Regions from separate parts of the Psychrobacillus sp. NPDC096389 genome, predicted to be linked through region 1. Evidence: riboswitches for the same ligand, from Rfam matches in the RefSeq annotation. Region 1 holds a riboswitch; the other holds the start of a gene.
What was found. Region 1 has a riboswitch for cobalamin ahead of ACIQ38_RS15660 (ribonucleoside-diphosphate reductase subunit alpha). Riboswitches for the same ligand answer to the same signal wherever they lie in the genome.
Positions count from the first base shown of each region.

Region 2: linked by a shared signal. The riboswitch ahead of ACIQ38_RS01685 (ABC transporter substrate-binding protein) and the one ahead of ACIQ38_RS15660 (ribonucleoside-diphosphate reductase subunit alpha) in region 1 are both predicted to bind cobalamin.

Region 1 is NZ_JBIWFB010000006.1:146,296-149,492, forward strand. It holds gene ACIQ38_RS15650 (DedA family protein) at 1-473, shown strand, start outside; gene ACIQ38_RS15655 (undecaprenyl-diphosphate phosphatase) at 483-1,310, shown strand; cobalamin riboswitch at 1,461-1,638, shown strand; gene ACIQ38_RS15660 (ribonucleoside-diphosphate reductase subunit alpha) at 1,836-3,197, shown strand, end outside.
Region 2 is NZ_JBIWFB010000001.1:338,232-341,428, reverse strand. It holds gene ACIQ38_RS01690 (FecCD family ABC transporter permease) at 1-340, opposite strand, end outside; gene ACIQ38_RS01685 (ABC transporter substrate-binding protein) at 345-1,322, opposite strand; cobalamin riboswitch at 1,454-1,593, opposite strand; gene ACIQ38_RS01680 (hypothetical protein) at 1,753-3,197, opposite strand, start outside.

The DNA.
Region 1 (3,197 bases):
CAACAACATTGATGACCAAGTTTGGCATAATTGTTGCGTCGACTGCTGGTTCGGTTATTGGAGCAGCTATTTTATATTGGATCGGTACACTGTTAGATGTAGAGCGCTTAGAGAAAATAGTGCAGAAGTATGGGAAGATTTTACGACTAACGATTAAAGATATTCATAAGGCAGATGCTTGGTTCGACAAATACGGAGTGTGGGCGGTATTTTTCGGAAGATTAGTTCCGCTTGTTAGAAGTTTGATATCAATTCCCGCTGGTATGTCGAATATGAAGTTTAGCCTGTTTCTATTGTTCACGACGCTAGGAACACTTATATGGAATACGGTTTTAGTTTCAGTTGGAGCAGCTGTCGGGGAGAATTGGGATGAAATTGTTGGGTATATGGATATTTACTCTAATATTGTGTATGCAATTTTAGCAGTTGTAGGTATCGCATTTATTGTTTGGTATTTTAAAAAACGTGACTAAGGAGATCTTATGGAATTTCTAGAATTATTAAGAGCATTAATATTAGGGTTTGTTGAAGGTATGACAGAGTTTGCACCTGTTTCATCTACAGGTCATATGATTATTGTGGATGACATGTGGCTAAAAACAGAAGAGTTTTTAGGTATGTATTCAGCAAATACATTTAAGATCGTTGTACAATTGGGATCGATTTTAGCGGTAGTCGTAGTTATGTGGAAACGATTATTTAGTTTAGTAGGATTGTATAAAATAGATAGCGAGCAATCGAGTAAACAGTTCAATTTATTACATGTAATTGTTGGAATGCTCCCTGCTGTTATTTTAGGATTCGCACTTAAAGATTTTATTGATGATAATTTGTTTGGTGTAAAGACAGTTATTTTTAGCCTTATAGCTGGGTCTATTTTAATGATTGTTGCGGATAAGTTTGGACCGAAAAAACCGAAAATCGTTAGTTTGGACCAAATTACATATGCCCAAGCATTTAAAGTGGGATTGGTTCAATGTCTATCATTATGGCCAGGATTCTCTCGTTCAGGTGCAACGATTTCTGGTGGTGTATTGTTCGGAATGAGCCATAAAACCGCAGCAGATTTTACTTTCATCATGGCTGTGCCAATTATGGCCGGGGCAAGTTTAGTGTCTGTTATGAAGAATTGGGAACATATTAATATGAATGATATGGGCTTTTATGCAGTAGGTTTTATTAGTGCATTTGTATTTGCTTTAATTTCGATCAAATTTTTCTTAAAATTAATTTCGCGAATTAAATTAATGCCATTTGCTATATACCGTTTGGTGTTAGCGGCAGTGTTAGCAATTATCGTTTTTATGTAATGAAAAGAGGTGGACATTTTACGGATGTCCATCTTTTTATTTGGTCAAATAACTGTTAAAATGATTCTTTGGATGCAATTGATTCTTTCCACTGTACAAGTCTAAACACAATATGTTAGGCTATATTAGAAAATAAAACACAACATATAGTATTTTGACGATAATTAGGTACCTTTATGGTTTAAAAGGGAATTCGGTGCAATACCGAAGCTGTCCCCGCAACTGTAAGTGTCGACAACTGTTGAATTAACCACTGCGAGCGATCGTGGGAAGGACAGCAGAAGGATGAAACACGAGCCAGTAGACCTGCCTTTTTTATCGTATGAAGCAACACTTTCTTCGGGGGTTGAGAGGTGGAGGCGAAGGACCTTTTTAATCATTTTAAAGAATTGGTTCTATTGTTTCCTACTTTTAAATTTTGAGCGATGACTCAGCCGAAGAGGCTTGAGACATCGCTTTTTTGTGTCTCCAAAATTTGACGACTACATATCTACTCATTGACCAAATAACTAAGGAGGAATTTATATGACAACGATATCAAACACTACAAAACAAGAACTATTACACCAACTAATAAATGAATTTGGAGAAACGAACATTGCTCCATTAGTGAAAGTACATGAGAAATGGATAGCAAAACATCCAGAAGGAACGACATCTGCATGGGCGAAATCGATGTCGCTAGAAGCACTAAGCTTTCTAGACGAACAAGAGCCATACTGGACATTTGTTGCAGCCCGCATTCATTTAGCAGACGTATATGAAAAGGTAGCTCAAATAAGAGGCACTTCAGCAGATAGAGTTTACAGTAAGTTTGCAAGCAATGTACAATTGCTAGTTTCTAAGGGACTTTATGACAAACGCATTACAGAAGCTTATTCACCCGAAGAACTACAACAATTAGCCGAAATAATTGTTCCAAACCGCGATAATTTATTCACTTATATTGGCTTAAAAACATTGCTAGATCGCTATGTCGCAAAAGACTTCGATAATTCCATCGTGGAACTTCCGCAAGAGCGTTGGATGATGATTGCAATGACATTAATGAAAGATGAGCAAGAATCTCGTCTTGCGAAAATACAAGAATCATATTGGGCAATGAGCAATTTGTATATGACTGTAGCAACCCCAACACTTTCAAATGCAGGAAAGCCGCACGGACAACTTTCTAGTTGCTTCATCGACACAGTAGACGACAGTTTGCAAGGAATATATGACAGCAACACAGATGTGGCAACACTGTCCAAATTCGGTGGTGGGATTGGTGTGTATATGGGGAAAGTACGTAGCCGTGGTTCTTCGATTCGAGGATTTGTAGGGGCATCCAGTGGTGTACTTCCTTGGATTAAACAATTAAATAACACAGCAGTGAGTGTAGATCAGCTTGGTCAGCGTCAAGGAGCGGTTGCTGTTTACTTAGATGTTTGGCATAAAGATATTTTCACATTTTTAGATTTACGTTTAAACAATGGAGATGACCGTCTTCGTGCGCACGATATTTTCACAGGTGTTTGCTTACCGGATTTATTTATGGAAAAGGTAGATGCACGGGAAGAATGGCATTTATTTGACCCACATGAAGTACGTCAGTTAAAAGGTTATTCATTGGAAGACTTCTATGATGAAAAACGCGGGGAAGGTTCATTCCGCCAAAAGTACGAGGAATGCGTGAATGACAGTCGTCTATCTCGTGAAACGGTTCCTGCAATCGACTTGATGAAACGTATTATGCGCTCTCAACTAGAAACCGGTGTACCGTTCATGTTTTATCGTGATGAAGTGAATCGAAGCAATCCGAACAAGCATGCAGGTATGGTGTATAGCAGTAATTTATGTACGGAGATTTTCCAAAACCAAAGTGCTACTACATTTGAATCCATTCAA
Region 2 (3,197 bases), on a different contig from region 1:
AAACTGGCAAGGTGAATATTCCTAAAAATGGTACCGAAATACCGAAAAAGAGCGTAGTCACGGCGCCTACCGAGGCACCGGACGACACTCCTAACGTATAAGGATCGGCAAGCGGATTTTTTAACAACCCTTGAAACGCAGCACCTGCGATGGCTAGCGATGCACCAACTAACCCCGCAAGTACAACACGCGGCATGCGAATTTTCCAAACGATATTCGACGCGATTGCATCTGCTCCCGTATCCCATAAAGTGCTGATCGGTACCTTAACGGATCCGACCGATACACCAAGCCAAATTGCAACAAGTAGCGCCGCAATCGACAAGATGTAGCCGATCAAGGCTTTACTCACTAAATACCTCTGGGTAAATTGCCTTCGCGATTTCTTCTAATCCTTCTGCAAGACGTGGACCTGTACGACTTGTTAAGTTTTCATCTACTTGTACTACAGCATCATTTTGAACCGCAGTAACCGTATCGAAACCATCACGTGCTTTGACGCTATCTACAATTCCATCTACATAGCTATACATAATAACGATTACGTCCGGGTTACGATTAACTATTTCTTCTGGCGACATTATAAACCAGCCTTCTTGATCTGCTGCGATATTTTCTGCATTCACCATGTCTAAAATTTCTTGGATAAATGTTCCTTTACCAGCTGTATAAATATCAGGAACATCCGAATTTTCTACAAATACTGTTTTCTTTGTTTCTACTTTTGCTACTTTTTCTTTTACTTCTTCTACTTTTGCTTTCATATCTTCTACAATTGTTTGTGCTTCTTCTAATTTACCTGTTGCACGACCAATTTGTTCGATAGTTGTATATGTTTCATTGAAATCTGCTGCATTTTTCACAACAAATACTTTCACACCAGCGTCGCGGATTTGTTGTAATCCAGCTTCACCCACGCCTAAACCTGACTCATGCGCAAAGACGATATCTGGATTCATCGATACGATTTTCTCTACGTTGAATTCCTGTCCGCCAATTTTCTCTTTTTCTAGCGCTTCTTCTGGATAGTTATCATAGTCATTTACACCAACGATTTCATCATTTAACCCAAGAGCAAATAAAATTTCTGTATTACTTGGGATCATAGAAACGATTGTTTTTGGAGCTTCTTCTAAAGTTATTTCATTGCCAACTGCGTCTGTCATTGTAATCGGGAATGCTGCTTCTTCTACCGCTGCTGGTTGTTCTTGTTGTTGTGCATTGTCGTTAGTTTCAACAGGTGTTTCTTCTTTTTGGCCACATCCTACCAAAAGCAATACTGCTAAAGCGGATGTCATCCATAATTTCCATAATTTCTTCATCTGTTACTCCCCCATTTTCTTGTGCAAATAAAAATCTCTCGTCCAATGAACGAGAGATAGAATAGGTATAAATCTGCTAGGTTTACTAAATGCCAAGCCGACTCACACATCACCTATCCTCGTAGGCACTAAAGTGTTTTCACATAAAGGCAGGTTTTCTGACTCATGATAGTGTTCTATCATTTACAGTGGCGGGACCGTGCTGGATTTGAACCAGCTTCCCTTTTAACTTACTAGGTTAGTAGCAAGCACCTTTATTTTCAAAATATTTAGCATGCATCGACTTAATTATACATGAAATGGCATGGTTGTCGACAGAGATTTTATAGCCACGAATTAAAGGAAAATATCGTTTTCCAACTAAACGATACTTCCAGCAAAAAAACCTCCAACCTAGGTCCAAACAAATAGAGATGTAGCACCCTAAATGCTACCAACTTAATAGACTTTTAACTCCATTCCAAGCATTACTTATACCCGTTTTAACTGTACTTCCCAAAGATTGAATTGCATCCTTCGCAACTTCACGAACCTTTTGAACGCCCTTTACGACGGTTTCCCCAACTTTTGACCCTGCCATGTATCCCACTGTTCCACCGATAAAGCCCCCAACAGCAGTACCTATCGGACCAAATACAGTTCCAATAGCCGCTCCAATTGCGGCACCTTCAGCACTACCTGCAATTCCAGCAACTGTTGAAACAGTAACCTGTTCCATTTTATCTATTCCTTCTTTAATAGTAAGTTCACCAGTAGCCATTTTACCAATAACTTTTACATTTTCAACTGCTACATGAGCAATATTTGCAATAGTTCCTGCAGGTGTACCTTTTGGAATAGCGGAAATAAGACCTTTTTCTGCACCTACTTTTATAGCTCCTGCTGCCGCTGCCTTAATCCCAAAGTCAGCACCGGATACCAAAGCAGTTTCTATAATTTCTTCACCATCAATCTTTTCTCCGTTCCAAGCTTTTTGAGCAACATTAAACCCTACTCCCATTGTTGCACCCATCAATGCAGCCTGTCCAGCTTGCTTTCCGATTCCCATTGCTAAATCTTTAGCCTGATATTCGCTCCAATTCAGATCATTCCATTTCCCACTTTGGGCTTCTTTTTGTAGATTTTTCGCTGATTCTTTTGACAATGGTTTGCTTTTTGTCCCATCTGGTGCCTCTATCACATTTGTTGAATTTTTAATATCTGTCTCTTGACCATCTGGAACTAGTTTTCTCTGGCCTCTATAATCACCCTTTTTAAAAGCATCTAAAGTACTTTCAGCATCTTTACAATATTTTGATTGATATCTTTTTACAACTTTACCGTTACTGTCAACAATTACAACATCTACAGAATTTTTAGTATAGCCCTTCCCTTCTGGTTGTAAAACTTTTGCCCTGTACTCACTACCAGTAGCCTCTGCGTTCAGATTAAATGTTTGGGTATGATATTGTTCAGCTATAAATCCATCTAGCCTCGGATTCAAATTTACTATCCCATTTTGGGTAACGATTGTCTCATATAAAGCATCATTTGCAGAAACTAATGCATTATCCAAGTTTTGAAGATATTTTGATGTTTCCTGAACACTTAGATGTGCAGAAGCCCTTTTCGTCTCAGATGCAAACCACGACTCCTTACTGCGACCATTATTAATTGCTTGTTCCAATGAAAACTTTTTTTCTTCGATCCCTGTTATTGTACTAATGATTTCAGAGCTAATTTTTTGGATTTCTCCTCTTGATTTCTCGGGAAGATTAATGTGCAATTCCATCGGCAGCCATTCCTCTACAGACATACTATCTTTATGAGTAATATAGCTTTCCATGAATTTCTTTTGAATAAGTTTCAAATTTTCAGCAACATTTTCTCTTAAAA